4 regions of the Paraliobacillus sediminis genome follow, and region 1 is predicted to be linked to each of the others. Evidence: riboswitches for the same ligand, from Rfam matches in the RefSeq annotation. Region 1 holds a riboswitch; each other region holds the start of a gene.
What was found. Region 1 has a riboswitch for cyclic di-GMP ahead of D2K60_RS04245 (PTS fructose transporter subunit IIABC). Riboswitches for the same ligand answer to the same signal wherever they lie in the genome.
Positions count from the first base shown of each region.

Region 2: another riboswitch for cyclic di-GMP. It lies ahead of D2K60_RS00565 (pectate lyase family protein); the one in region 1 lies ahead of D2K60_RS04245 (PTS fructose transporter subunit IIABC).
Region 3: another riboswitch for cyclic di-GMP. It lies ahead of D2K60_RS07680 (HD-GYP domain-containing protein); the one in region 1 lies ahead of D2K60_RS04245 (PTS fructose transporter subunit IIABC).
Region 4: another riboswitch for cyclic di-GMP. It lies ahead of D2K60_RS17965 (competence type IV pilus major pilin ComGC); the one in region 1 lies ahead of D2K60_RS04245 (PTS fructose transporter subunit IIABC).

Region 1 is NZ_QJSI01000001.1:984,751-992,862, reverse strand. It holds gene D2K60_RS04265 (aldo/keto reductase) at 1-338, shown strand, start outside; gene D2K60_RS20555 (hypothetical protein) at 471-623, opposite strand; partial or broken gene D2K60_RS04260 (FGGY family carbohydrate kinase) at 690-1,707, opposite strand; gene ppc (phosphoenolpyruvate carboxylase) at 2,224-4,980, shown strand; gene D2K60_RS04250 (aspartyl-phosphate phosphatase Spo0E family protein) at 5,305-5,472, shown strand; cyclic di-GMP riboswitch class I at 5,558-5,638, shown strand; gene D2K60_RS04245 (PTS fructose transporter subunit IIABC) at 6,119-7,999, shown strand; gene D2K60_RS04240 (LCP family glycopolymer transferase) at 8,050-8,112, opposite strand, start outside.
Region 2 is NZ_QJSI01000001.1:112,090-120,201, forward strand. It holds gene D2K60_RS00550 (oxidoreductase) at 1-718, shown strand, start outside; gene D2K60_RS00555 (MFS transporter) at 935-2,158, opposite strand; gene D2K60_RS00560 (ArsR/SmtB family transcription factor) at 2,171-3,220, opposite strand; cyclic di-GMP riboswitch class I at 3,454-3,542, shown strand; gene D2K60_RS00565 (pectate lyase family protein) at 3,799-5,880, shown strand; gene D2K60_RS00570 (ROK family transcriptional regulator) at 5,975-7,156, opposite strand; gene uxaC (glucuronate isomerase) at 7,343-8,112, shown strand, end outside.
Region 3 is NZ_QJSI01000002.1:318,118-326,229, reverse strand. It holds gene D2K60_RS07700 (FAD-dependent oxidoreductase) at 1-1,627, shown strand, start outside; gene D2K60_RS07695 (LURP-one-related/scramblase family protein) at 1,927-2,424, shown strand; gene D2K60_RS07690 (alpha/beta hydrolase) at 2,446-3,228, shown strand; gene D2K60_RS07685 (YwaF family protein) at 3,293-4,009, shown strand; cyclic di-GMP riboswitch class I at 4,140-4,235, shown strand; gene D2K60_RS07680 (HD-GYP domain-containing protein) at 4,371-5,354, shown strand; gene D2K60_RS07675 (YpzI family protein) at 5,413-5,550, shown strand; gene D2K60_RS07670 (GNAT family N-acetyltransferase) at 5,837-6,418, shown strand; gene D2K60_RS07665 (LURP-one-related/scramblase family protein) at 6,866-7,060, shown strand; gene D2K60_RS07660 (GNAT family N-acetyltransferase) at 7,194-7,748, shown strand; gene D2K60_RS07655 (isochorismatase family protein) at 7,842-8,112, shown strand, end outside.
Region 4 is NZ_QJSI01000003.1:1,015,918-1,024,029, reverse strand. It holds gene D2K60_RS17975 (type IV pilus twitching motility protein PilT) at 1-726, shown strand, start outside; gene D2K60_RS17970 (type II secretion system F family protein) at 760-1,962, shown strand; cyclic di-GMP riboswitch class II at 2,016-2,096, shown strand; gene D2K60_RS17965 (competence type IV pilus major pilin ComGC) at 2,152-2,481, shown strand; gene D2K60_RS17960 (prepilin peptidase) at 2,544-3,299, shown strand; gene pilM (type IV pilus biogenesis protein PilM) at 3,313-4,254, shown strand; gene D2K60_RS17950 (hypothetical protein) at 4,296-4,823, shown strand; gene pilO (type 4a pilus biogenesis protein PilO) at 4,825-5,475, shown strand; gene D2K60_RS17940 (SPOR domain-containing protein) at 5,631-6,560, shown strand; gene radC (RadC family protein) at 6,746-7,435, shown strand; gene D2K60_RS17930 (rod shape-determining protein) at 7,663-8,112, shown strand, end outside.

The DNA.
Region 1 (8,112 bases):
CAGAAAAGGAAATCTTTCCGGCTGCTAAAGAAAACAAACTTGGCGTATTAGCACGTGTACCGCTTGCAAGTGGATATCTCAGTGGCAAGTATAAACCTGGTGCTACATTTGAAGCAACAGACGTTCGATCACGTCATGATAAAGAAGATACTGCTAAAAAATTAGCTTTAGTTGAAGAGATTGCATACTCTGAAGTTCCAAAAGATGTTCCTATGGCTACTTGGGCATTAGGTTGGTGCCTTCAACACACTGCAGTCACTACTGTTATCCCAGGTTGTAAAAACCCAGAGCAAGTAACCAGAAATGCAGAAGCTGCCGATTTGGATATTGTTAAGTAACTAATTAGGTTTAGATTGAGGATTTTTTTAAATGTTAGGTTTTCCGGCCGAGCAAAAATATTTCCATATAACAGTCTGACTAAACAAGTAAAAGCAGTGCTCTCTTAGGAGAAAACACTGCTTTTACTTGTATTAGTGACCACGCCTTGTCAAATTAACGGGCATTGTATTATTTTTATTTGTATACTTCATTATATCCTCATTAGTTACGGTTTCTTTTTCATTAACTTTTGAGGCATAATGATCCTGATATTCTTCATCTATTTGTTTGTAACGTTTTCGCATAATATCCCTCCTTACACTATAGTGTATGTAACGATTGGATAATTCATGCTTTAGTGAAGCGCATTCCTATTTAAAAGTCCTTGTTGCTTCTACCGCCTTTTGCCATCCACTATATAATTTATTACGTTTTTCCACGGACATTTTAGGTTCAAACGTATTTCCTTTTTTCCAATGTGTTGCGATCTCTTCACGATCTCGCCAATATCCAACAGCTAAACCGGCCAAATAAGCTACACCGAGCGCTGTTGTTTCATTAATATAAGGTCTCTCAACGGGTACAAAATAAACGCCGTCAGTTGACTCGACACGATTTGCGTATCGCGCACTATCAGCGGGGGCTTTTAACATCCTTAAACCGTCACGTAACCACTGCAAAGCAGAGCCTGCGACAAAGATACTGCCCTCTAAGGCATATTCTAGCTTTCCATCAATTCCCCATGCTAATGTAGTTAACAAACAATGTTTTGACGTTACTGCCTTTTCTCCTGTGTGCATCAACATAAAACAACCTGTTCCATATGTATTTTTAGCCATTCCTAGTTCATAACAGGCTTGTCCAAATAATGCGGCCTGTTGATCTCCTGCGGCACCAGCAATTGGAATCTCTTCTCCAAAAAAGTGATGGGAAACCGTTTTACCATAAACCTCTGAAGATGGACGAACTTCTGGTAACATACTTTTTGGTACAGAGAGGATCTCCAATAATGAATCATCCCAGTCCAAATCATAGATGTTATATAAAAGTGTTCGTGATGCGTTGGAATAATCCGTCACATTCTTCCTTCTGACGCGACTGCCAAACAATTGCTTTGTGAATCGGCTTACCTGTATGTTTATCCCATATAACTGTTGTTTCTCGTTGATTTGTTATTCCTATTCCTTCTATTTGTTTAGCTTCTATATCTGCTATACGGATAACATCAGTCATACACGCTAGAACAGAGGTCCAAATTTCATTCGCATCATGTTCAACCCACCCAGGTTTCGGGAAAATTGTTCGAATTCTCTTTGTCCCATTGCTATCAATTCACCTTGTTTGTGAACTTGTTGTACCCTGATCAATTGCCATTATATATTTTTCCATTATATGAACCCCTTTAATTAGAAAAATTCTATATTTTTTATTGCTGATTTTTTTAATTTTAACAAAAAAATACCTGTACCTTTATTATTGTACAAATCAAGCATTTGTACAATAATAAAGGTACAGGTCAAAACTTGCGAAGGGATGCAGCTCGCTTGCTACTTCTATATCATACACAATAATGTAAACGCTATCAATAGTTTTTTTGAAATAAATGTTTTTTTGGATTTTTTTACACATGTTTGTACTAATTTTATCTATATTTTTTTACAAGTTCTACTTTCAACAATCACAAATTATGAACATAAATTTGATTTTTATCTTATTTCACTCTAATATTAAGATTAGTATGTTATTTGTAAGAAAAAGTTACAAACTTTTCTGTTATTTTATACAAACAAACATGTTATGATATATTTAGGTATCGAATAAGAGAACCGTGTAACTCGAATCACACTATTTTAAATATGTGAATATTCTCAATTTTCATCCAAATTTTCGAAAGGAAGTGAACACATGCAAACAAATACCGATCAGCTAGCTACCGTATCTTTGCATCGAGACGTTGAATATTTAAATAAAATACTCGATAAAGTTTTATTCCACGAAGGTGGTGAAGAATTACTTGAAAAAGTTAATAAAATTCGTTCTCTAACTAAATCCTTGCGTGATACAAAGGATTCTAGTGTTTACCTACAAATAAAACAAGAAATTAATCAACTTGAACATCCATTACGCCAGAATGTGATTCGTGCCTTCTCTACAAATCTTCACCTCTTTAATATCGCAGAACAGAACTACCGAAGTAGACGCCGCAGACACTATCAGGCACAGGATGAGACAATTATTCAACCTGGTTCACTTGAGGAAGGTGTAAATACATTATTTGAAAATGATGTAACACCAGAAAAAATTGGAGAACTGTTAGACAAGTTGTCTCTAGAACTTGTAATAACTGCACATCCAACAGAAGCGACAAGAAGAACAATGCTAAGAATTCACCAACGTATTGCTGATTTATTAAAAGCTTCAGATTATTCAAGTACACGTTATTCTAAAAAAGTAATCGAAGAAACCATTGAAAATGAAATTACAATCCTTTGGCAGTCATCAGAAATTCGTCAGAAAAAACCTTCTGTAATGAAAGAAGTTTCAAATGGACTATATTTCTTTGATAAAGTTTTATTTGACGTGTTACCACAACTACATCAAGATTTAGAAGATTTATTATATGAAAAATATAATAAACGTTGGCATGTTCCATCGTTTTTACGTTTCGGTTCATGGATAGGTGGAGATCGTGACGGGAATCCAAATGTTAAAGCAGAAACTACTTTTAAAACATTACAAACACATCGTGAACTTGTTCTAAGTAAATACAAAGATTCAATAGACAAGTTAAAAGAATTACTTAGTCAGTCATCACAAAAAGTGACTATTACTGATGCGTTAGAAAAGTCAATCCAACATGATCAAAAAGAGTTAGATTATAATGGTTGGCATAAAGAAGACGAAGTATATCGCATTAAACTTGGTCTTATGCTCAAACGTTTAACTTATACAGAAGAAGATCATGAACTTGGCTATCAGTCAGCTCAGGAATTAGTCGATGATTTATACTTAATGCAAGACAGTTTGAGTTTACATCATCCAAATAACACACCTGTAAAACTATTACGTAAAGTGATTCGCCAAGTTGAAGTGTTTGGTTTTCACCTTGCTACACTTGATGTTCGTAATCATAGTGGAGAACACGAAGCAACCCTTACAGAAATTTTACGTCAAGTAAATATTACTTCCTCGTATAAGGATTTAGAAGAAAAAGAGAAAATGGACTTACTAATAAAAGTATTAGAAGATCCACGTCCACTTATTTCTGTTTACGATGAATTCTCTGAAGGAACACAAGAAATGATTAATACGTTCCGAACAATAAAAGATGCTAAGGACACTTTTGGTGAACGCGCAATTGAAGTTTACTTAATTAGTATGACTGCTTCTGTAAGTGACTTATTAGAAGTACTTGTATTAGCAAAAGAAGTTGGCCTATATCGTGTATATCCTGATGGATCAGTAATGAGTCGTTTACATGTCGCACCATTACTAGAAACAATTGATGATCTGAAGGATGGACCAGAGATAATTAAAAACTTATTAGATATTCCACTTTATCGCAAACACTTAGAAGTTCGTGGTGATTTACAAGAGATCATGCTTGGCTACTCTGATAGTAGTAAAGATGGTGGGACACTAACAGCAAACTGGGAGCTATATAAAGCACAAGAGGAAATTCACTCTATCGCTGCTGATTATGGTGTGAAATTGAAGTATTTCCATGGACGTGGTGGTTCATTGGGTCGTGGCGGTGGTCCACTTTACTCTAGTCTATTATCACAACCACCAGTTACGCTTGGAGATGGTGTGAAAATTACAGAGCAAGGTGAAGTTTTATCTTCACGTTATTTACTGACTGATATCGCATATCGTAGTTTAGAGCAAGCAACAACTACTATGATGACTGCAATTGCAGGCTTTACTGATATACCAGAACAGAAAGATATGCCCACTACTAAGGCATCAAGTGCAATGGGTAAAATTTCCGACTATGCATTAGAAAAATATCAATCTCTAATCTTTAAAGATGAAGGTTTCTTAACTTACTTTAACCAAGCAACACCTTTAAATGAATTAGGTGCTTTGAATATTGGTTCAAGACCGATGAAACGTAAAGGCAGTAATCGATTTGAAGACTTGCGTGCTATTCCTTGGGTATTTGCTTGGACTCAAAGTAGACAACTACTTCCTGCTTGGTATGCTGCAGGTACAGGTATTAACAAATTCATAGAAGAAACAGGAGATCTTGAACTGCTCCAACACATGTATCAAACATGGCCATTCTTCCAAGCAACCGTCAATAACTTACAAATGGCGCTTACTAAAGCTGATCTAACTACTGCTAGTGAGTACACAAAAATGGTTGAAGATCCAATAATTCAAGCTAGAATTTTTGATCAAATTAAAGAAGAATATACGTTAACAAAATCTATGGTATTAAAAATTTCGAAGCAAGACGAGCTAATGGATCATAAACCAAATATAAAAGAATCTGTTAGACTACGTAATCCTTTAGTAGATCCACTTAATTTGATTCAAGTAAACTTAATCACCAAACTTCGTGAAGCTGAGGAAGACTCTGACGAAATGAATGAATTATTAACAGAAGTTTTACTTACAATTAATGGTATTGCAGCTGGTTTACGAAATACAGGTTGATCTTTAAATAAACTATTTCATCGAACTGATGAAGTAGTTTATTTTTTTCTTATAAAACACAAATTGTCATATCTTTTATATTTTGTGAACAAATATGTCAATATAGTGACTAACACTACAACCTTCGACAAAAAAACAATAATTACCTCTGTTTACAATCTATTGAATTCAGTATAAAATTATAGTAGATTACAATCGAGAGTTAGATGCGTGATACAACTTACATGCTACAATAAAATCTCTTGAAAGGTGGTGCAAGAAATCAACTTCACATGTAATAGGATAGACAATAAACAGCTAAAACACTATGATAGGGGTGTCATTGTGGGGGACTCACAAGCACAAAATGAACGGCTAGAGCAATTACGCCTTCAGATGTATATGAAATATAGCAAAACCAAGGATGAAAAAGAAATTGTAGAGATTTCACAGGAACTAGATAAGCTAATCTATGAATTCATTTCAATACCGGGCAAAAACCGTTTAGCTTAAGGCAATGATCATTCATTTACTGCTATGAATGACATATTTCTCCTACTAATACGTCCACTTTACTCCTTTCACTTAACTCATTCTATATTAGCAAAGGCACAGCCATTGAAAGATGGTGTCGCAAAACTATAGGAGCTACGGGAAACTACGCTTGCCAGTTATCAAATCATATGAAAGTAAAAAGTGCCAGGATTACGCATTAGGCTGTATTTTAAAAATAGTATATTCAGTTCATATTACAAAAGAGGTGTGTCTACAAGTAGATACGCCTCTTTTCGTATCTCTACTTATAATTTGGCCTCCCCGAAGTACACAGGTCCACATGGCGCTGATATTGATCTTCATTCGTATTTTAGCATCTCTCCCTCTCCTTTTGTGCTTTATTATTTAACTTCAAAAAAACATATAAAAATGAAAACATGATAATTATTGACTGATATTGAAAGAAAATGATTGATTTTTGAAAATGCTTAGGTTATGATGTGAATAAGAGGTTGATAGGATTTTGTTTAGAATCATAATGTAAACGCTTTAAACGATCAAGACTTACTTGTTATATAATAGAAATTATTCCTGCATTTTAAATTACGTATAAAATTCTATAAAACCTCTCAAAATACACATACGCATAACTGGAGGGTAAAAAATGAAAATAACGGATTTGCTCAAAAAAGATACGATCCAAGTAGATCTAAAGGCTGATTCAAAAGCTAGTGTTATTGATGAATTGGTCAATACATTAGATGGTGCTGGAAAATTAGCAAACAAAGAAACATTTAAACAAGAAATACTAAAAAGAGAAGAACATACAACAACTGGTATTGGTGACGGGATAGCAATCCCACATGCTAAAACTACTGCAGTGAAAGAACCTGCTATCGCTTTTGGACGCAGCAAAGACGGCATTGATTATAATTCTTTAGACGGAAAGCCAAGTCATCTATTTTTTATGATTGCAGCTTCTGAAGGTGCAAATAATGAGCATTTAGAAACATTAGCACGTCTATCTAGTATGTTAATGGATGAAAATTTCCGTAAGACATTATTAGAAGCAGAAACAAAAGACACTATTTTCAATGCTATTAATGATAAAGAGCAAGAAAGATTAGAAGATGAAGAATCTACTTCGTCTACTGATAGCTCTCAAAAGAAAATTCTAGCCGTTACAGCTTGTCCAACAGGTATTGCCCATACATTTATGGCTGCTGATGCTTTAAAGAACAAAGCAAAAGAAATGGGCGTCAACATCAAAGTCGAAACAAGAGGTTCTGGTGGCGCTAAAAATGTTTTAACTGCTGCCGATATTGAATCAGCTGATGGTATCATTGTTGCCGCTGATACAAAAGTCGATATGAATCGCTTTAAAGGAAAACCTGTTGTAGAAGTTCCTGTAGCAGATGGTATCCGTCGACCACAAGAATTAATTGATAAAGCATTAAGTGGTAAAGTTCCTAATTTCAAAGGAACTGGTGAAAAAGCCAGTGAAGATAAAGATGAGTCAACAAAGTCAAATCAAAACTCTTTCTATACACACTTAATGAACGGTGTTTCTCATATGTTACCGTTTGTTGTCGGTGGTGGAATTCTAATCGCACTTGGTTTCTTGTTTGGAATTGAAGCACATATACCAGGTGAAGATGGCTACAATAAGTTCGCTGAAGCACTAAACACTATTGGTGGTGGAAATGCTTTTGGATTAATGATCCCTGTATTAGCTGGTTTTATTGCAATGAGTATTGCCGATAGGCCAGGACTCGCACCCGGTATGGTTGGTGGTTTCATGGCAGCACAAGGCGGCTCAGGTTTCCTTGGTGGTTTAATTGCAGGTTTTGTTGCAGGTTACATTGTTATTTTATTGAAAAAGTTATTAACAAATTTCCCACAGTCACTTGAAGGAATTAAATCAATCTTACTTTATCCTGTATTCGGTATTTTCTTAACAGGTATGATTATGTTCTTTGTAGTCGATGCACCAGTAACATGGTTTAATGAAGCACTTGGTAGCTGGTTACAAGGAATGGGTACGACCAATGCCGTTATTCTCGGTCTGGTATTGGGTGGTATGATGGCAGTTGATATGGGTGGTCCAGTTAATAAGGCTGCTTATACATTTGGTATCGCAATGATTGCAGATGGTTTTCTAACACCACATGCGGCAATTATGGCTGGTGGTATGGTTCCACCACTTGGAATTGCTTTAGCAACATTTATCTTTAAAAACAAATTCACAAAAGAAGAACGTGAAACTGGTGGAACCAATGTTATTATGGGACTTTCCTTTATTACAGAAGGTGCAATTCCATTCGCTGCGGCGGATCCAGCACGCGTCATTCCAGCTGCTGTAGCTGGTTCAGCTGTAGCCGGTGCGTTATCAATGGCATTTAACATTGGAATCCCTGCTCCACACGGTGGTATCTTTGTTATTGGTTTAGTTGATGGAAGTGCACTCCTTTACTTACTGGCAATTGCGATAGGTACGGTCGTTACAGCAATGCTCTTAGGTATACTAAAGAAAAACAAAGTTTAATGTAAAAAAGCGATGCTCCTTCATTAGGCGCATCGCTTTTTGTCTACTATTTAATTAGTTTTCTTAATCATATCATGTACTTTTGTAATCTCTTCATCCGATACACTCAAGTA
Region 2 (8,112 bases), 870 kb from region 1:
ACAGGCAAAAGAAATATTTGCATTGGCAAAAGAGAAAAGTCTAATTGTTCAATCCTATCAAAATAGACGTTTTGATAGTGATTTTCTAACTGTGCAAAAAGTCATTGAAGAAGGAAAGATCGGGGACTTGCTTGAAGTAGAAATGCATTATGACTATTATCGCCCGTACGTACCCGAATCTGTTCATTCGTTTATTCCAGCTTTTTCATTTTTATATGAACATGGCTGTCATACACTAGATCAAGTCGTCAGCTATTTTGGCAAGCCAGATTCTACACATTACGATGTCAAACAACTATTAGGACCGGGAAGAATGAATGATTATTTTGATCTAGATTTATATTATGGCAGGTTAAAAGTATCTGTGAAATCCAGTTATTTTAGATTAAAAGAAAGACCTAGCTTTGTTGTTTATGGCACCAAGGGTTGTTTTGTGAAAGAAACGAAAGATCGTCAAGAAGAACATTTAAAGTTATTTTACATGCCTGATAACAAGGATTTTGGCGTAGATAGACTAGAACATTATGGTGTACTGACATATATTGATGAAGAAGGTACCACCCATGAAGAAAAAGTGAAATCGGTAAATGGTGATTATGGGATAGTGTATGATGATTTATATGAAGCCATTATAAATGGTAAAGATAAAATGATTACGGATGAACAGACACTATTGCAAATGGAGATATTAGAGACTGGTGTTAAAGACTTAAAGTAAAGGTGAACGATGATTCTGTTGTAGTGGGAAGAATAGGGTTTAATGGCTTACTTATATAGTAAGCCTTTTTATTTTCTGTAATAACTTTTGACCTTAGGATAGCTATAAGATGTAACGTTTTGAAGAAAAAAATACATCAAAGTCATTCTTGGCAAAGGGATGGTGTTATGTGCGAGAGATGATGAAGAATTTGCGAAGCTAACTCTAACATAATTTTTAATTATATTTCAGTGAACGATGTAGATAGAATACAGAAGCGAAAGTTGATACAGTACCTCCTAATATTATTGTGAAATTGGTTCCAAATTCATTTGCTAACAGACCAGCTAGAAACGCTGCTAAAGGCATAAGAATCCATGTCATAAAACGACTCGTAGCTTGTACACGTCCTAATAAATGATCAGGAGTTAATGTCTGCCTTATTGTAACAATACAAGGATTCATCAATGAGGCAGCAAACGTTCCTAAAGCATTAAATATAATTAACAAAAAATATGTAGATGCTATGCCAAATAAAACGATCGAAACTCCACCAATAAAAGAAGATACAAATAAGATACGACGGTATGAGTACCTTTTACTTAACGAATTTGTAACTAATGCGCCGGCTATTGCTCCAATTCCACCAATCGATATCAGTATACCGGTCTGTTCTACTGTTAAATTAATCGTATCGGTTAAATGAAATATAATCATGGTTAAAAACAAGGTTGTACCAAAGATTGAAGCTAACATTGCTACATTTGTAAAAAGTATTGGCTTTGTTTGAATAACAAATTGGAAACCTTCTTTAATATCTATCCAAAATGACCTTTTCTTATTAAGCTTTTGAGGTTCTTGTTTTAAATTGATGCTTAAAATCGCAAAAAATGCTACTAGAAAACTAAAGCTATTAAGTAATAGCGCATAGCCTGGATTATAAAAACTAATAATCAAGCCACCTAGCCCTGGTGCGACTAATACAGCAGTATTGAATAAACCTGTGTTTATAGAATTTACTGCTTGCAAGTCACCTTTACGTACCAATCTTGGAATGGAAGCAAACTGAGCAGTGTTATACACTTGACTTAATAGCCCTATAATAAAAGCGCCACTATATAAGAACCAAATTTCTAATAAGTCAAAAATAAATAATACCCCAATTAGACCAACAATAATAGATCTTGCCATATCACATAGTAATAATAAATATTTTCTATTATAACGATCTGCTAATATCCCAGTAAGTGGTTGAAATAAAATTGGTAAACGCTCAAGTGCTGCAACCAGTCCCATACTCAATGGAGAACCTGTTATAGCCAAGACCATAAGGGGAATAGCAATCAAATAAATTTGGTCACCGCAAAAAGATATGACATTTCCACTAATAAAACGGAAAACAGAATAATTGTGCTTGAATTCAGGTACTTCATGGACACTTCTTTTTAATGGCTCTACCATCACCTGCTCTCCTTATCTTGGACCTAAATATTGTTCCATTTCTTTTGGCAATGACTTTATTGCATTTTGCTTCAAACAATATTTTGCATTTACTATCTCTACTAACCTAGCGGACCTTAGGATTTTAAGGTGATGATGAACCGTAGATTTCGCCATTTCTAGTTCATCTGTAATTTCTTGTAATGTTAAATCATTTTTATATAATAATTTGACCATGCGGAGTCTAACCTCATCGCCCAGAGCTTTATAGCTTAGAACTAGAAAGTTGTTAGGAATATGCGAATTATTCGGGAAAATACTTTCATTTGCTATTGGATAGTAGAAAACTTTGGTGCCTTCTATATCAGCTTCAATATTCCATGGCCTATATACATATTGAGGGATTAGCAAGACTCTACCGATACTAGGCTCTGGTAAATAGATAATCCCACCAGTTGCCCATTCTATCAACTCCTCGGGAGACATTCCTTTAGACTTTTGAATTTTAGATTCATAATCCATCTTTAAATATGTAGTAATCTCTTCTGGATTTTCATTATTTATAACTTCATCGAACCAGCCTTCCATAACAGCGATTAGATGCTTCTTTAAATAGGTTGCATTCACATCACAAATAAATTTGATGTAAGTTGGAAAAAACGGATTGTCCTTTGTTAATGTCATTAATTCGGTTACTGCAGCGCATTGTCCGATTGATGCCTTTTTCCTTGTTTTCTCATACTTCTGGCCAATGAAAGGTAGACAAATGTACTTTAAATCTGTTTCAGATAGCTCTTTAATATATAAAACGAAATGCTTTATTTCAGTAAATTTTTCCTGATGAAGCAACTGTAATAAAGACTTCCAAGTGTTTTTCTCTTCCACGATGTTTAGTTGAGTTAATAATTCTTCCGTAATATTGCTCTTAACTTGTTTCCAATATTCTGCTGGCTTCTCTAAAGTTTTAATTAAAGGACTGTTTGTAACAGCAGCAATCCCCAATGCACATTCCCAAAGTAGCGAATATTCTAAATGCACTTCATAGGTCTCTCTTTTTCTACTTGTAGTATTTAAAACATCCATTTAAGCACCTCTTTTCTAATATAAAGTTATTCTAAAGTATTATCGCACTAAATTCAATATTTTTAGAATTATTAATTCAAATATTTTAGAATGAAAGAAAAATCCTCAATAAAAGCAGCTCAATATATTTATTAATAGAAATACTATACTATATTTCCAAAAAATAGTACTATCTAATTATTTACTTATTATAGAAAAATTTGTTAAAGTAAATTATACCAAGAAAAACATATTATTATATTTGGCAAACCTATTGAAAAATAGGGACGCAAAGCTACGAATCTAAGGTAAAGTAATTTTCTATGATCGTCGGGTTGCACATAATAATGACTATAGTTATTTAAACGAATGACTTGTGTTGTTTTTGTAATGCAACCTAATGACAAGAAATCGTTAGGTTTTTTGCTCTGTCGAGATGGTTTTGAAAATTGCACTTACTATGAAAGGAGAACTTAGGTTTTCGTTTAAGGAGGTGAATGGACAAGGTCTACTTATTAAGGCAGAAGTTAAGTCATATGAAAAATGCAGTCATGGTGGCAAGCTCAGGGTTTAAAAATTTAAACATTGGAGGAATTTTAATGAAGAATGTAATTACAAAGGTATTTACTCGTTTTTTATTGTATTCTTTTATACTATCGTTAGTGACAGTCGGATTCGCAAATCAGACAGTACACGCTGCAAGTCTAACTATATCTAACAGTGGGGCTTGGTTTGAAACTGCATATGTAGAGTGGTCACCTATAAGTAATACAGAAGGATATAATGTATATGTTAAACCTGCAAGTGCTCCAGATTCTCAATATGAACAAATTGACAATGATTTAATTCGTAACTACGCTTCTTATTGGAGAGCTGACGCCGTAGGTCTTGCAGCTGGAGACTATGTAATGAAAGTGGACGGGTTACTTAAAGACGGCTCTAAGGTAAGCGCTTACACTAATGAACTTTCCGTACAGGAACATGACAGATCTGGATTTGCCTTTGCAGGTAACTCACAATATGGCACAGGTTCAGGTGCTTATAATGAAGATGGAACACTTAAGGATGGAGCTCAAATTATTTATGTAACAGCAGAGACTGCTAAAACAGTTACGCATGATGTGATAATGAATAGCTCGGGTGATGTACAGACGGGTGTTGGAATAGGCGAAATTATGTCATTAAGAAAAAAGGGATATGATAAAACGCCACTTGCAATCAGATTGATTGGAAAAATTACAGATGACGATATGAGTGGACAACTGAATAGTAATGGTTATCTTGAATTGAAAGGTAATACAAGTTATGCAGAAACGAATATTACTTTAGAAGGTATTGGTGAAGATACGTATGCCTATGGATGGGGAATACTTGTAAGATATACTGGTAATCTAGAAATCAGAAACGTAGGCGTAGCGTTATTTCCTGACGATGCTATTTCACTTGATACAGGTAATATGAATGTTTGGATCCATCATAATGATCTTTTCTATGGAACTGCTGGATCTGATTCTGATCAAGCAAAAGGTGATGGTTCAACTGATCTGAAAAAAGGATCCACTTATATTACATTCTCCCATAATCATTATTGGGATGCTGGGAAAGCTTCGTTATGTGGTTTAAGTGAATCTACAGAGTTCTTTGTAACATATCATCATAACTGGTTTGATCATTCAGACTCTCGTCATCCACGAATAAGAGTAGCATCAGTGCACGTGTATAATAACTTTTTTGATGGCATATCAAAATATGGCGTTGGAACGACAACAGGTAGTTCAGCGTTTATAGAATCCAATTATTTTAGAAATGCAAAATATCCTATGATGAGTTCGTTACAAGGAACTGATATGTTAGGAAATGGAACGTTCTCTGGCGAAGATGGAGGTATGATCAAAGCATACAATAATACAATTGTTGATGCTGCGAGTCTAATTTATGCAAATTCAAATGACGGTACAGCTTCAGCTAATGCAAGTTCATTTGATGCATACCTAGCTTCTTCAAGAAACGAAACGGTACCAAGCACGTACAAAACACTAGTAGGCGGAACAACTTATAATAACTTTGATACGAGTATAGATATGGGCGTAAATCTTTCTGATATTGATGAAGTAGGTACTGTAGAACAAAATGTTACAGACGATTCTGGCCGCCTAAATAACGGGGACTTCACATGGGAATTTAATGATGCAGTTGATGATACATCATATAAGCTTAATGCAGAGCTTATGTCAAAAATAAAAAACTACAAAACAAGTCTTGTATCTGTAGGTGGTAATGCAATAGAAATACCGACTGACCCAACTCCAACGGATCCAACAGATCCCGATCCAACGGAGCCAGTAACTGGAGAGTATTCTCATAATTTCACGACTGATGGAAAGGATAGCGATTTCTATACTATCGAAGGAAATTTATCATCAAGTAAAGGAACAGTAGAATATAGCGGCTTAACACTAACGCAGAGTCTAAAAATTGAGAGTTCAACTAGTATTACGTTTACCACTGTTGAAGATGCGACATTAACTCTAGTGTTTAACACGAATGATGATGCAGAAGTTAAGATAGATGGAACAACGCATCAAATGACAGATGGGGTTGTCACTGTAGCACTTAATGCAGGCTCACATGTTATTACAAAAGATGATGTGGCAAACCTGTATTATATGGACCTAAGATAAAAGTATTAGTAATATAACAAGATAAAAAGATGTCAACTGTATGTGATAGTACAGTTGACACTTTTTTTGTCATTATCTAGCAGACTGAGATAATCTAGGTTTTTAATATATCGGAATCTAAGTAATTGTAATCATTAAAATTAATCATAGTTACCCCAAAGAAATTCTTGAGTGCCGATGCAGCTCCGCCTAGTGCAGAAGCATCTGGTCCTAACTTAGAGGCACTGATTTCTCGGTAGTTATTTATTTTTGACGTTAATTTATCTTGTATTTTACTAATGTACGGTGAATTTCCATTTATTATCGAACCACTTAAAATTATTTTCTCTGGATTAAAGATATTAATAACGTTGTTTAAACCAATAGCCAAATAGTTGAGGTAGTCGTCTAGTATAGCAAGGTAATCTTCATCCTGACTAAGATCTTTAATACCGTCTGGTAGTGAAAGAGTAGGGAACCTTTCTAGTAGTTTCTTTGATAAAACTTTTTCAGAAGCATATAATTCCCAACAACCCTTATTACCACACGCACATATACCCCCATCGGATTCAATTATCATATGTCCGATTTCACCTGCAAATCCCTGATAACCACGGTAAAATTTATTTTCACTGATAATACCTAAACCAATTCCTGAATGTAAAGTGATACAAAATAAATCAGATAAGTAATTTTCGTATACCTGTTCCGCGAAGACGGAGAAGTTAGCGTTATTATCTACGAAAACCGTTGTCTGAAATGCTTCTATTAATTTTTCAGTGATATTTATATTGGACCATTGTTGATTCGGAGTAAAAATGATGTCATTTTTATTATTAACTATACCGTGAATACTAACGCCAACTCCTACAAGTCCGATTGGCTGATAGAGTCGATTGAATTTATTGATAATAGGACTAATTGCATCAATTAACTGGTTTGTAATTTGTCCGAGTTGGTAATCTTTTAATACCATCTTGTGAAATGGTTTTCCCATTAAAGTAGTAAATATAATATTGATGTTATCCGCATCAATATCTATCCCTATGCTATATCCAGCATCACCATTAATTTCTAATAGAATGGGTTTTCTTCCTCGCGTCACCAATTCGCCTTCGCTTTTTTCTATTACAATGTTTTCATGAAGGAGATCACTAATTTGAACAGAGACAGTTGCTTTATTTAGCCCGGTTATTCTGGCTAGAGTGCTTCTTGATAAGGATTTATTCCTAATGATCTCTTCAATTAGTATCTTTCTGTTTAATTTTTTTATATAGTTTGCGTCTCCAGTATCCAAACTAATCCCCCTTTGATAGATTAATTAAAAATATTTTATAGAATTCACTTGAAAAGTAAAATGTTTACCTATATCATAATATATGAAATAGTTTGTTTGGTAAACAAAATAATTAATTTGATAGAATTAATGTAATTGAAAAACATGATTAGGTTTTAAAAATCTATTGGAAAGGGTGAATGAACGATGAAAACTTTTATAACCGAAGACTTTTTATTATATAACGAAACAGCAAAAGAGCTCTATCACAACGTTGCGAGAAAAATGCCGATTATAGATTATCATAATCACTTAAACCAAGAAGAAATTTTACAAAATAAGAATTATAAGAACATATCAGAAATTTGGCTTGCCGGCGACCATTATAAATGGAGAGCGATGCGAGCAAATGGCATTAGTGAGGAATATATAACTGGGGACAAGAGTGACTATGAAAAATTTTTAGCTTGGGCTAAGACTGTTCCTAATACAATGGGAAATCCATTATACCACTGGACACATTTAGAATTACTTAGATATTTTGGAATTGATCAAATTTTAAATGAGGAAACTGCACCAGCTATTTGGGAGGAAGCAAATCGTAAATTGGCAACTCCTGAATTGTCGGTTCGGTCAATTTTGAAAAAGGAAAATGTTGTTTTTGTTGGTACAACAGACGATCCTACTGATGATTTGCAATCGCACATTCAACTTCGAGGTGAAGAGTTCCAAACGAAAGTATCTCCTTCATTCCGACCTGATAAAGGATTAAACATTGAGAAAGCTGATTTTCTTGATTGGGTGGAAAAGTTAGCGAAAGCTACGAATAGTTCTATTGATAGTTACAATGCTTTTCTAGATGCTTTAGCACAACGTGTGGATTATTTTGACGAGATAGGCTGCCGAAGTTCTGACCATGGTATAAATGTTATGTTCTATCAAGAAGGAACAAAGGAAGAAGTAGCAACGATCTTCCA
Region 3 (8,112 bases), on a different contig from region 1:
TGGCTCTGTTGCAGCTGGTACTTCTGTTGCTGCAAAGGCACGTAGAAATGATGAAAATGCTGAAATCACATTATACAACGCAGACTATGATATCTCTTATTCTATTTGTGGCATTCCTTACTTTTTAGGTGGCGAAGTAGATGAGGTAGATACGTTAACACCAAGAAGCGCCCCTTGGTTTAAAGTACGCTACAATGTTGACATTCATATCCGACATGAGGTTACAACAATTGATCCAGAAAAGAAAACAGTAACCGTGAAAAATTTAGATACCAATGAAATAAAGGAAGATAACTATGACACGTTAGTTTTTGCAACAGGTGCGACACCTGCAACACCTTCCATTAAAGGTGTCGATCACGATCATGTCTTTCATGTACGCACGATTCAACATGCAGTTGCAATTGATGCCTATATGAAGGCTAACAAACCGAAAAAAGCTACCATTATCGGTGCTGGCTTTATTGGACTCGAGATGGCAGAACAGTTAAAGCATAAAGGATTAGAAGTAACAATTATTCAACGTGGTAATCAAATTATGCCGCACTTGGATAAAGATATGGCGTACAGAGTAGAAGAGCACTTACGAAAGCACAACGTAACAGTAGTGTTAAATGAAGAAGCTGCTGCAATCTCAGAAAAAACAGTCGAAACCAAAAATGGTAAAGTGATTGATACAGATATTGTATTTTTGGCAACCGGTGTGAAACCAAACGCTAGTCTTGCTGCAGAAATAGGCATTGAACTAGGCAGTAGTGGTGCAATTAAGGTGAATAATAAAATGCAAACCAATATTCCAGGTGTTTATGCAGTTGGTGACGTGGCAGAAAGCTTTTCTATTGTTACTGGAAAGTCGATTTATCGTCCACTAGGGTCCACTGCAAACAAGATGGGTCGTATTGCTGGTGATGTGATCACGGGTGGAGATTTAGAACATCGTGGTATTTTAGGTACAGGAATTTTACGGGTGTTTGATCTGGCTGTTGGTTATACTGGATTAAGTGAAAAAGAAGCGTTAGCTGCAGGTTATGATCCAGAAGTGCTTCATAATATTAAACCATCACGAGCAGATTATCTTGAGGGAAAAGAATTAGTCATTAAGGCAATTGCCGATAGAGAGACAAGCCGCATTTTAGGTGTGCAAATCGTTGGACAAGATGGTGTCGATAAGCGACTCGACGTATTTGTAACAGCAATTTCTTTTAAAGCAACAGCGGGTGATCTATTCCACTTAGATTTAGCATATGCACCACCATTTAGTACAACGAAAGACCCTGTTATGTACACAGGAATGGCACTACAAAATGCTATCGATAAGAAAAATAAATTGATCACGCCACAAGAAATAATTGCTAGAACAGATGACGGGGAATCACTTCAAATTATTGACACACGATCACCAAAGCAATACGAAACAGGTCACGTAGATGGAGCAATCAATATTCCTTTAGCAAAATTACGCTCAGAAGCTAAAGACCTAGACCCAAACTTGCCAACAGTAACATATTGTAATAAGGGTGTCACAGGTAATGCAGCGCAAAACGTATTACGAAATAGTGGCTTTAAAGACGTATTTAACCTTTCTGGTGGAAATAAGAATTACCAGAGTTTTAAAAAGGGATTATAATAATCTTGGTATCGCACTGTTAGAATGAAAGTAGGGAGATGATTGTTGTCTTCCTACTTTTTTGTGTTAAATTAGTAGATTAAAAATAGGAGATTCCTTTGATGTTTTGAGAATAACAAAAGTTTCTTACTAGTTTAGAAGGAATTTAACCTTTCTTGTCGAAAGAAGTAATAATGGTTTTCTAGGTGAAAAATTCATTAACATTGCAGCAGAAAATTAGCAATGAACTATGAAATGAAACATATCGTATAAAGACTATATAATAGGATGCTTCATAACTATTATGGGAGGAGGATTATATGAGCAAGCTGTATATCAAGCAGAAAGTATTTAGTTTGGGCGGAAATTTCACTGTAAAGAACGAATTTGAACAAGATAAGTATCTGATAAAAGGTAGTTTTCTTTCCATTCCAAAGACTTTTACAATCAAAGACACATCTGATAATGAAATTGGTACGATAACAAAAAAGGTATTTAGTTTTTTACCTACATTTTTCGTTGAGGTTAATGGCGAAGAGGTAGTTACCATCAAAAAGGAGTTTTCTTTTTTTAAATCACGCTATCAGATAGAAGGTCGAGGTATTGAAGTGCATGGTGACTGGTGGGACAAAAAATTTGAAGTAGTCAGCCATGGTGAAGTAGTAGGTCAAGTAAACGAAAAATGGTTTACTTGGGGCGATAGCTATGAGGTGGGCGTTAAAGACGAGTCACTAGAACATATTATTATCTCATTAGTTATCGCGATTGATTTTGTCAAACAAGAAGAAAATTCCGCAGCAGCAAGTGCGGGTAATTAGATTATAACGGAGGCAGGAGAAATGCTATTATCACTATACGATGTAGAACGAAAGTTAAATGCAATAGATGAAGATGTTCCTAGTTTTACACCTTATTTGTTGAACCAAGATAGACCAACACCCCTTATTATCGTATGTCCAGGTGGTGGGTATACACATCGTGCAGAACACGAAGGATCACCAATTGCAGAATGGCTCAATGAAATTGGCATAGCAGCAATTGTATTACATTACCGTGTAGCTCCTCATCAACATCCGACACCTTTAAAAGACGCTAAACGTGCTATTCGCACTGTAAGTCATTATGCAACAGAGTGGAATATAGACCCTGAGCGAATTGGTATATTAGGTTTTTCTGCAGGTGGGCATTTGGCAGCGACAGCAGGGATGCATTATGATACGGGTAATCCTAATGCCGATGATGCAATTGAGCGTCACAGTAGTCGCCCTAGCCTAATGGTACTTTGTTATCCAGTTATTTCAATGGGTGAATTCACCCATGAAGGAAGTAAAAAGGCTTTACTAGGTGAAGATCCTGCTGATTCTTTAGTAGATTTGATGTCTATTGAAAATCATGTAAAAGCTGATACACCACCTGCTTTTATATGGCATACGGCAGATGATGATGCCGTTCCAGTAGAGAACAGTCTCCAGCTATCTAGTGCGTTAAGTAAGAATAAAGTTCCTCATGCATTACATGTTTTTGAGAGTGGAAGACACGGACTTGGACTTGCGGATGAATTGGAAGATGTTAAATGGTGGACCTCCGCCTGTGAAATGTGGCTAAGAAAAAGAGGATTTTAAAATTTTTAAATATTATTTCAAATAGATTCGGATAATGCATTTTTTAGAGGGAGGAGATTATAAAATGGGTGAGTTATTTCGTTTTAATCAGATAGATTATCCATTTCAATTGTTTTCTCTTTCCCATATTAGTATGATGCTGTTAACATTTGTTTTGATAGGATGGATGTATTTTTACAGAGATAACATAAAAGAAAAGTATAAGAAACATGTCAAGTATACTTTACTTGGTGTTTTAATAGTTGGAGAAATTTTCTTTCAATTATGGTATCTACTTCATGATAAGTGGGATCTGATCATCAATTTACCGTTGCAATTGTGTTCAATCTCCTTATATTTATGTGCTGTTATGTTACTGACAAGGAGTTATAAGGTATTCGAAGTAGCTTTTTTTGTGAGTATGATCGGGGCATTTATTGCCGTAATCACTCCAGAACTTTTTTTCGGTATCCCACATTTGCGATTCTTTCAATTTTTCTTCGTCCACATAGCCATCATACTATCCTGTTTTTATATGATATGGATTGAAGGATTTAAACCTACTATTAAATCCGTTATGAAAGCATTTGTCACGCTTAATATAATAGCTGGATTTGTATTTATCATCAATCAAATCATAGGCTCAAACTATATGTTCTTATCAAGAAAGCCTAGCAATGTAAGTATAATTGACTTTTTAGGACCGTATCCATGGTATATTTTATCGTTTGAAGTTGTTGCCTTCACATTATTTTTTCTTTTATATCTAGTTGAAATTAAATTTAGTTCAAAAAAGATTTGAATGTTATTGTAAGCAACATGCACCTGTTACTATTTAAATAAATGTCGAAATATGTTGAAATATAATCATAAATACGCTATTCTTAAAATAGTACTAAAGTATCAATAAAAGACAGTAATTAAATAGAATATCACGAAAAAGGCAAACTATTTGAAAAAATAGGACGCAAAGTCATGGGTCTAAGGTACGGCTTAATAGCCGAACTATTGATTGCCAGACCACCAAATTACATGAACCTTTATTTTGGCTATGCATTTATTTGTGATAGCTTTTTTTTATACGCTTTTATCGAATAGCTAATAGTTATGGGAATAGGTCTATATTAATTAGTATTTATAGATTATAAAAATGAGGTGTAAACATGAGACTAATTAATATCTCAGAGTATGACAACAAAAGTATGATACTTGCTAAACCAATTTATGATTCGAACAAACGTATATTACTCGCAACTGGTCGAACAATCGATCCTAAAATACAATCTAGACTAGAGAATATGGGCATTAACTTTCTTTTTATAGAGGATGAAGTATCCAAAGGGATTACAATTGAAGATATGCTTGATATGCCTACATGGACGGATGCAATTCAAGCAGTTAAAACTTTTTATGAATATGCGATGAATAAAAAGACACCTGAATTAAAACCCATTCAGCAAGTTGCAGGTATATTGCTTAAAGAAGTAAAACATAGACCAACACTTATACTTATTCCATCGGGAACAATGACAAAGGAATTGCAGCCTTATGCACATGCGGTTAACGTAACAATCCTTGCTTTATTAACAGCTAAAGAAATGGGCTATAACGATCTAAAACTTAGGGATTTAGCAATTGGCTCATTGCTACACGATATCGGTAAAGCAATAGATGCAGATGAGAAGAAACATCCTGATTTGGGGTTCCAATTTTTGCGAAATATTAGTCAGTTTAGTATTGTATCAGCACATATTGCTTATCAACATCACGAAACATTAGACGGAAAAGGTTTTCCACGACAAATAAAGGATAATGACTTTTTAGAAATCGCTCAAATTTGTGCCGTAGCGAACCGATACGATAATTTGATAGTAAAAGAAAAAGTTCCACCTCATGATGCTATGGAGGCAATCATGGCTACGTCAGATCATATCTATTCGTACAAAATTGTAACTGCTTTTAGTCAATCAGTCGCGACTTATCCACCAGGAACGAAAGTACTAATTAATCATAATCAACCGGCAATTGTTACTGAAATAAATAAACATTTCCATCGACCGATGATAAAGATGCTTTCAAACGAAAAAGTGATAGATTTAATAGATAATCCCACTTTTATGATAAAACCATTTGAATCCGCTGTATAGATAAACTTTGAATAAATTCCCTTTAAACAACTCATCTTATCGTAAGGAGGTGTTTAAAGTGGGAAAAGACCGTCAAGAAAAGAAATTAAGAGAAAGTGGCCGTGTTGAATCCGATCGAGATCAAGATCTAGGTAAAGCGGGAGCAACAAAAATGTCTAGTCCTGAAGAAGGCAGAAAACTGAATGATGGGAAATAAGAAAACATAACAACGTCGAAACATAATAGATTTCAAAGCACTTTTCTTATTACAGAAAAGTGCTTTTTGTTGTATAAGAAACGAAATAAAAAAACGATTTATTGGATATTTATGTTAAAATGATTATTATGATCGATAGTTCTTAAGACAAACGAGAATAGATGAATTTAAGAGTTAAAACAGAATTATTGGAATGGTTTTTCTAACTTAATTATTCAAGTTTCTGATCTGAACAGTTCCTATACTGGGAATGTAAGTATAAGCTTTGATTCAGGGAGGATTAAAAATTGTGTTTGATGAATTAGTTGGCGAGAAAGTACGAATTGTACCAATGGAAAAGCATCATATACAGGGGTTATATGGCATTGGGAACGATCCAATGATATGGGGTCATTTACCCATAACAATACAAACCGAAAATGATATGAAGTTCTTTGTTGAAGATGCATTAGAAAATAAAAATAGCGGAAGAGAGTTCCCCTTTGTTGTTATACTTTGTAATTCGAATAAAATTGTAGGTTCTACACGATTTTTGAACATCTCGCATCCTAATAAAAGTTTGGAAATCGGTTGGACTTGGTACTCTCCAACTGTATGGGGAACACATGTGAATATAGAATGTAAATACTTGTTATTAAAATTTTGCTTTGAAACCTTGAAACTAATACGAGTTCAATTTAAAACCGATGAAAGAAATATTAGATCACAAAAAGCGATAGAAAAAATCGGTGGAGTAAAGGAAGGCATATTAAGAAATCATATGATACGCGAGGATAAAACCTACCGGAATTCTGTGTTTTACAGTGTTATTGAGAATGATTGGGAATTAGTTAAGAAAAAACTAGAAGGTATATTAGGTAATTACTAAAATTAGAAAATGAATTGCCAATAATTATTTTAAAGGTGGTGGAATTATTAATTGGTTTATAATCTTAACAGTCACAATTCTTTTAATAATCGGCTACTTAAGCGCTTCTCATTTTTACTATAAATACGAAGAATATGATAAAGCACTCCAATCCAAAAAGAACAATAAAAATAACACACCAAAAAAGTAAAGGTACTTTTTCTATTGATTTTTTTTGCTAAGCGTAATACTGCTTAGGTAGATCCTGCGCTAGCTAAGAGACCTTATAGGGTCGTCAATGGCATTTAAATCATTAGAAACGTTACACTCCATCATCCATCTTAATCCTTAATCCTTTTACTTATTTTTCAGGTGCTGATGCGGTGACTAATTTAATGGCATATCAGACCAGTAACTTGAGTATTACTTTTGGAAATGTTTATAAACAAGTATGAATAGGAGGATTCTATGAATAAAGTATATCTTAAACAGAAAATATTTATCTCGGGTGGAAATTTCACTATAAATGCAAAGGATGAAGTTGAACGAGATAAGTATGTTATAAAAGGTAGTTTTCTTTTCATTCCAATCTTAATAATCACATTTCTTTCTATAATTGGATTCTTAAGTGCTTCTCATTTTTACTTTAAACGTGAGAAATAAGGCGACTTTGTCTTTTGTAAGAGTCATACCAATAAACTTTACACGTCAGCAGATCCATTTCGTAGTTATAAAGTATTAAAAGAGCGCGATCGGGTAGCAATATCAAATTTAGAAAGCGAGTTCAGGTTAAATTATGAAAATCACTGAAGAAAATTTCGCTGTAAATGAACTAACATACACGATTAAATCTCCAACAACTAAAGATGCCAAAGCTTTATCAGATTTACGGCTGCAAATTGATGGAGAAACAGAAAATCTTGACAGAATAAGAGGAGAAGGATACTTAGATATTACTAGTTTTGAAAAGATTATTAAAATAGATAATGAAAATGCTAGAAATCTATTTTTAGTTGCCACAGTTAATAATCGAATTATCGGATATTCAAGATGTCAAGGGAATCCATTACATAGATTTAATCATAATGTCACATTTGGGCTCTGTGTACTAAAAGAATTTTGGGCGTATCAAATTGGGAAAAATCTATTAAAGCAATCAATAACATGGGCAGACAACAATAATATCAAAAAAATCAATCTACGTGTGATGGAAGGAAACAGTCGAGCAATTAAACTTTATCAAAAATTCGGCTTTGAGATTGAAGGTATCTTAAAAAGAGATAAACTACTTTCTGACGGGATCTATTACAACACCATCTTGATGGCGAGATTTAAAGATGGATGGGATTAACTATTTTTCATTGTTTAATTTCGTAAAAAAAATTCAAGAGGTACAAGTCTATTTAAATTAAACGTTTCTTAAAATATGAAAGTGGGAAATCATGTGAATCAAATTTTATTAATCATTGATGCGCAACAAGAATTAATTGAAGGGAATCAAGAAGAAAGTGCTGTTTTCCAAAAAGAACAACTTATTACAAATATCAATTTAGTGATCGAAAAAGCTAGTAACTTAAAAGTTCCGATTGTTTTTGTAAGAGACTTAGAGGTCGCAGGTGGTAAAGGCAAAGGTTTTCAAGTTCATGAAGCAATTAATAAGCCTAAGGATGCAAAGTTCTTCGATAAACTTGCAACGAATGCGTTTCATGGTACAG
Region 4 (8,112 bases), on a different contig from region 1:
CCATCAATTGAAGAATTAGATTTACCTAACGTATTAAAGGAGATAGCAGGGCTCCCGCAAGGTTTAGTATTAGTTACAGGTCCAACTGGAAGTGGTAAAAGCACTTCTTTAGCAGCAATGATTGATTACATGAACAAAACAATGAACAGACATATTATTACTTTAGAGGATCCGATCGAATATCTATACCAGCATAACAAATGTATTATTGATCAAAGAGAAGTAGGATTCGATACAAGTAGTTTTCAAAAAGGATTACGTGCGTGTTTGCGTCAAGATCCAGATGTAATACTAGTGGGTGAGATGCGCGACTTAGAAACAATTTCTACAGCAATAACTGCTGCAGAAACCGGCCATTTAGTTCTAGGTACGCTACACACAACTGATGCGTCCTCAACGATGGATCGGATTATTGATGTTTTTCCTGCCCATCAAAAGAGTCAAATAAGAATTCAACTTGCTAATGTGCTGGAAGCCATTGTATCCCAACGTTTGTTTCCTTTGGCAAAAGGAATAGGACGGGCAGCAGCAACCGAAATATTAATCAACACACCTGCAGTGAAAAATTTAATTCGATCAGAAAAAATGCATCAGATCCCTAACACCATGCAAACTTCTAAAGAGTATGGTATGCATACCATGACAATGGATATTAAACGTATGTTGCAACAAGGGATAATAACGCAAAAACATGCGGCTCCCTATTTAAAAGATATGACTTTTTAGTACAAGTTATGATGGGGGAAGAGGTGGAAATCTATGAACTATTATGCGTATAAAGCAAAAACTGTCGATGGTAAGATAAAAAAAGGCAAGATTAGTAGTGAGAATGAAAAAGAAGCTATTAAGCAATTAAAGTCTCAAGGACTCATTTTATTTGAGATAAATGAATTAAACTCACTTTTATACAAAGATATTTATATTGGTAATCCAATAAAGAATAAGGACTTTGTTATTTTTCTGCGTCAATTTTCGACGTTAATAGATGCCGGTATAACATTAGTAGAAACGACGTCTATTTTAGAAGAACAAACACATAGTAAGCCACTTAAAAAAGCGCTACAACAAATTCAAAGCGATCTAGAAGAAGGAATAGGACTATCTGATGCCTTAGCAGAATTCCCACGTCTTTTCCCTGAATTATTAATTAGTATGATCCATGCTGGAGAAGTTAGTGGTAATTTAGATGAAATTCTTGATCGGATGGCTACCTATTATGAAAAACAGTACCAGTTAAAGCAAAAGATCATAACTGCGTTAACATATCCAATTGTGGTTGGAATTGTTGCCGTATTTATCACTATTTTTTTACTTGCATTTATTGTACCGATTTTCACGGACATGTTCCTATCTTTCGACCAAGAAATACCACCATATACGGCAGCAATATTAAGTATTAGTGATATTGTTCAAGCTTATTGGTGGGTTATGATGTTACTAGTACTAGTATTGGGTGTGACTATTAGATTATTAAATCGAAGACCAAACATTTCTTATTTATTTGATGTCGTAAAACTTCGTATTCCAATATTCGGTATGTTTATTCAAAAGTCTTTACTTGCTAGAATGACACAAACATTGAGTTCATTGTTAAATAGTTCTGTACCAATCTTACAAGCTGTTACAATAACGGAACGTGTTATAGATAATAAAGTGATCAAACGCGTTTTGCGTGAAAGTAGGGATTCACTTGAAAAGGGAGAGTCATTAGCAACACCGATGGAAAAACATTGGGTCTTCCCTAAATTAATTACGCAAATGATTGTTGTAGGAGAGCGAACAGGTTCCATTGATGCGATGTTGAAAAAAGTTTCTGACTTTTATGAACAAGAGTTAGATGAGTCATCAGAGAAGTTTAAGTCGCTCATTGAACCGGTAATGATTATATTTTTAGCAGTAATAGTAGGCGCAATTGTTTTAGCGATCGTAATACCTATGTTTAGTTTATTTGAAAACATCTAAAAGTGTAGACAGGTTACAAAAGTATAGTATAATAGAACTATTAGTATAAAACGAATAGTAGAAGCGATGAGGGTTTATCTGTAACTGGGCACTTGGATAAACTTGAGCTAGTAGTGCAACCGGCTGACACCATTTTTTATGCTGTGAGTCTTTTTTTATCAAAAAAATTAAATGAGGAGGAATAATAAAATGTTAACTAGAATGAAGAAAATGTTACGCAATGAGAAAGGTTTTACATTAGTAGAGCTTTTAGCAGTTATTGTTATCTTGGGTATTATTGTAGCAATTGCCGTTCCTGCAATTGGGAATATTATTGGTGATGCAGAAGAGGATGCTGATGAGGCACAAATTGAATTGATACTTGATGCAGCAAGATTAGCAGATGTACAAGATGAATTCACTGATGGTATGGATGCAGATGATCTTGTAGGACTTGGTTATCTTGAGGATAATGATGAACTACCAGAGGGTACAGTCTCTTTTGATACAGATACGAATCAATATGAATACACCCCGTAATAATAATTTAAAAAGACCCCTTTTCAAAGGGGTCTTTTATACATAATTAGGAGATAAAAAATATGGAAGTCTATTATATCGTTATTTTTTTTGTTTTTGGAAGTGTATTTGGTTCATTCTACAATGTTGTTGGTTTACGTATACCAAATGACAACTTTTTAGAATCTGATCGTTCTTATTGCCCCCGTTGTGATAAGACATTGCATTGGTATGAGTTGATTCCGATTATTTCGTATCTGTTTCAAGCTGGTAAATGCAGAAACTGTAAAGAAAAGATTTCTCCTCTTTACCCTACAATAGAATTATCTACAGCTTTCCTTTTCAGTTTTAGCTATTATTTTTTTGGTTTTCAACTGGAGTTAGTAATGGCAGTTTTACTCACTTCTTTATGTGTAATTATTGTTGTTTCAGACATCACATATATGCTAATACCTAACAAAATCTTATTATTTTTCCTACCGTTTTTAATTATCTTACGTATCATAGATCCGTTAGAACCATGGTGGTCTTCATTGGTTGGTGCAGCGGTGGGATTTTTATTATTAACACTTATCATTCTGGTTAGTAAAGGCGGGATGGGCGCGGGTGATATGAAGTTATTCACTATCCTAGGAATTGTGTTAGGATATAAAGGAATCCTGCTGACATTTTTTCTAGCTACTATTTTCGGTACACTTATAACATTACTATTATTGGCTACTAAAAAAATTAACCGTAAAAGTCCGGTACCATTTGGCCCTTCTATTTGTCTGGCTGCATTAACTACTTATTATTTTGGTAATTACATAATCAATTGGTATATTACATCATTTTTTTAAAGGATGAACACAAATGAATCTACTTAATAAAGATAGAATAAACATCGCCATAAATGATACGATGATTCGATATCTTGTTTCATCTAAAAAAAACGTTACAGCTGCTAGTGACTATGGAGAAATACCATTGGAACAAGGCGTTGTTGAGGATGGTAGAATTTTAGATCAAAAAAGATTAACTACTATCTTTAAAAATCTAGTTAAAGATAAAAAATGGAAGAATAAGCACCTTACATTTTGCGTCCCGGATGCTTTCGTTACGATGCGAGAAGAATCTGTACCTAAACAATTAACTAAAGATGAAGTGAAAAAATATATCGAATTAGAATTAGATGGTAGTATTCGTCTTCCTTTTCAAAATCCAGTTATAGATTTTGAAGTTATTACAGAAGAAGAACAAACGAATAAAATCCTTTTATTTGCATATCCAAATGAACGCTTAAAAGCTTACATAGAGGTGTTTGAGCAAGCGAATGTAAAACTGATAGTTGCTGATCTATCTTTTCTGTCAGCATATCGGACTTATTATAATTTGGACCTTGCAAATAAAGATGAACATCTGCTTATGATCCAGTGGTATAAAACGGATTTAGTTTTAACTGTTTTTAATAACCAGAAGCCGATCTTTAATCGCCATATTCATTTGAATAGTTATGATGTGGTCTTGAATAATGAGGTTTTTGAAGATTCGATGCAAGCTGATGAAAATATATGGAGAGAACTGGTCGATGAACAGTTCGTAACGATAGAACGTTTTATGGATTTCTATCAATATTCTATTATGTCAGGCGATGCTCAAGTTTCTGATTTATTATTAATCGGTGATTTTCCAGGACAAAAGTCAATAAATGAATTATTGACTTCACGATTTAATTTACCAGTCAAAACCATTGCATTTCCGAACGATTTACCAGCAGAGTATGCAACTGTATATGGATTGACACTAAGAAAGTAAAGAAAAAACCAATTAAACTTCATGGTAAGGGGACTAACCATATGGTAGAAATAAATTTTGTTGAAAAAAGGAAAGTAAATACGGCCCTATATCTACTAATTGCTATATTTATGTTCAGTCTGCTTCTTATTAGTATTAGTCTCTTTCTTTTCCATACAAATATTGAGAACAAGTATGATTCTTTACAACAAGAAAAAATAGATAATACAGAGATTATAGCTGAAATTAATACGCTTAACATGGTAGAACAACAAAAACAGACCTTGCAAATGCAAATTAAGCAATTAGAAACTGCTATTTATCCGTCTTTATTTTTATTAGACGATGTCCGTGCCAATTTGCCAAACGATACGTATATTGAGAACTATTCATTTTCTATTACAAATGGTATAACGATAGGTATTCATTTAAGTGCGTTATCGCAAGCTGCCAACTTCAGTCAAAATATTAACGAATCGACATATGCTGAGAATTTAAATTTAATAAATTTAGAAAAAATGGATGATTACTATGTTGCAACTTTTAATTTTGGGATTAATGCAGATTATTTAGTGGAAGAGGCTGATTAAAATGATATTTAAATGGTCACGTATCTATTCATTAATGTCGATTGGTGTAGTGTTACTAGTTATTATAATTGCCTTTTTATCTTATTATCAATTTATTTATCCTAGTCAACAGGAAGTAAGATACTTACAAGAAGAACTTGAAGAACAGGATCAATTGATCAAAAATGCAGATGTAAGTAAACAAGAGGTTGAAGATGATGTTGCTAATTCATTGAATTTACAAAGGCAATTACCGATAGATAAGGCAATTAATCAACTGATTTTGAACGTTGAAGAAATTAAGAATAAAACGAACAGTACAATAACCTTGTTGACGAATAGTGAAGATCAAGTAGCTAGTGATCAGGATACAGATGCTACATCTGAACTTACAAAAATGAATTATCAAATGGAAGTACTAGCAACAAATTATGATGTAATGAATCAGTTTTTAACAGAGTTGACTAATATGGATCGCATCGTGGAGATTAATAATATTGAATTTGTTCAGACAGAAGATGAGAGTATTGAACTCTCCATCGGTTTAACTACCTTTTACAATCCAACTCTAACTGCATTACAAACAGAAACACCCGTATTTGAATATGACCAAGAGCAAGATCAAGATCAAGATCAAGAAGATGAGGAACAGGAACAAGAGGACCAAGATTAATGGTCCTCTTGTTTTTTTGTTTACAAGAAAGAAATCACTGTTATTTTGCAAGTTTATGTTGGTAATTGCCTATCGCGTGCTGACAAAACTCGTCCACCTTTTCATATCGATTATGATAGAGTGAACCCAATGTTATAGGAAACGAGGGAATTAAGGTGGATGAAAATAATAAAATCACGGTAAAAATAAATAATAAAAAACAGCAAAGTCAGGATAGTAAAGATCATAGCAGGGACTCTTATCCTGAAAAAATCACTTGGTTTGAGCAAGCGGCTAGTGTAGATAAAGATGATAGGATCGAAGAGGTGGATGTTTTTGAAAAAAATCACTCAACCGATAGTCCATTGAATAATAAGAAAAAAAGTAAAAGTAATAGTTCGGTTGTAAAAGCGTTTATTTTTACTGCATGTGGTGCGATTGGGATTAGTGTTATATTAGGATTTATTATTTTAAAGATGTTTGTTGAAATAGATGATAAAGATACTCTGGCGACAAATGATAGAATATCCTCAGAAGCTACTAGGACAAATACTGACGTGGCGGCTGAAACTGTTGATGGGGAAAGTATGACATTAGAGGCATTACAAGCCTTTGTTGTTCAGGTAGGTGTATTTTCAACGAAAGAAAAAGCAACTGAATGGCAGGATAAAGTAGTAGCCACTGGATATAATCCAATGGTGTGGGACGAAGGAGATCAACTTCGATTATTTGTCGGAATCACTTCTACGGAAGAAGCGGCGAAATCCATCGCAAGTGATATGGAAGCAAAAGGGTTGGAAGCATATGCACGTGCATGGTCAACAACAGAAAGGAATGCCGATTTTAATCCGCAAGTGATAGAATGGTTACAAACATTCCCTACTTTATGGACAGATACAGTTGAGGGGGTTAACCAAGCTTCAGATTCCGAGCAACTTGAGGCGTGGAAGAACTGGTTGGCAGAAGTGCCGGAAGGATTACCAGAAAATGTTACAGTGTGGAAAGAATCGATTGAAAAAATTGTCACCATGATCGCTGCTGGTGAAAGCATTGAAGATAAACAACTACAATTACTAGAGATATGGCAACTTTATCAAAGAATATAAAAAAACTTAAGAATTAGTTGAAATGTAATTCCTACCATTAATAAAATAAAGAAGTGTTGTTTTTGTCTGAGCTAAATTATATTTTTATATACTAATTAGAGGGCCGAATTTCAGAAATGCAGATTTGTTTTCTATTCCGTTACTCGGTAAAATTACTTATATAAAATGTGTACTGAGGTGAATAGATGACAAGCATACATGTAACGATGAAAGATATACCAAAACAAGACCGTCCTCGTGAGAGATTGATTGAATTAGGCGCAAGTCATGTTTCGAATCAAGAGTTGCTGGCAATATTATTAGGTACTGGAACAAGAGAAGAATCTGTTCAGGACCTAGCTCAACGCGTATTGATGCACTTTGAAGGAATCAATTTATTACGTGAATCAACATTTGAAGAATTAACAGCGATTAAAGGAATAGGTATGGTGAAAGCTGTGCTGATCTTAGCGTCTATTGAACTTGGTAAACGTATGAATCAATTAAAGCCGCAAGAGAGATATGTTATCCGTAGTCCTGAAGATGGTGCTAATTTCGTCATGGAAGAAATGCGCCTATTGAACCAGGAACACTTTGTTTGCCTATTTTTAAATACAAAAAACCAAATTATTCATAGGCAAACAGTATTTATTGGAAGTCTTAACGCCTCAATTGTTCACCCCCGTGAAGTTTATCGAGAAGCTGTTAAACGTTCTGCTGCTTCGATTATTTGTGTGCATAACCATCCATCTGGTGATCCTTCTCCCTCCCAAGAAGATATTCAAGTAACAAAACGTTTAGCGGAATGTGGTAAGATGATTGGCATAGAACTTTTGGATCATTTAGTTATCGGTGATCAAAAGTTTGTTTCATTAAAAGAAAAAGGATACGTATAAGACTATCTATTTTTTGTTTTTTTTCGTATAATTAAATAGACGAAGTTTAAATTCGGCGCCACTTTACAAGTTTTTTCTTGTATATGGCGCTTCTTGTTATGGTGAATTACAGCCATAACAAACTTTTCATGTTATGATACTAATAAGGAATTTACACATAACATGATGAAACTAAAAATTAATGAGATGAAACAATAAGCATCGTGAGATTAGAGAGGAAGATTGATTTGGCTGGATTTAGTTTATCGCAAGATTTAGGGATTGATTTAGGAACGGCAAACACACTAGTTTATGTAAAAGGAAAAGGAATTGTTGTTAGAGAACCATCTGTTGTTGCAATAAATAATTCAACAGGTGAAATTGAAGCTGTTGGTGGCTCAGCGCGAAATATGATAGGTAGAACGCCTGGTAATATTTCCGTTATTCGACCTATGAAAGATGGCGTAATTGCCGATTACGATACAACAGCAACAATGATGAAATATTACATTCGTTTAGCGCAAAAGAATCGTTCATCCTTTGCCAGAAAGCCAAATGTAATGGTTTGTGTACCATCTGGGATTACGATGGTTGAAGAACGAGCAGTAATTGATGCAACAAAACAAGCTGGGGCTAAAGAAGCTTATCCAATAGCAGAACCATTTGCTGCGGCAATTGGTGCTGGTTTACCAGTTTGG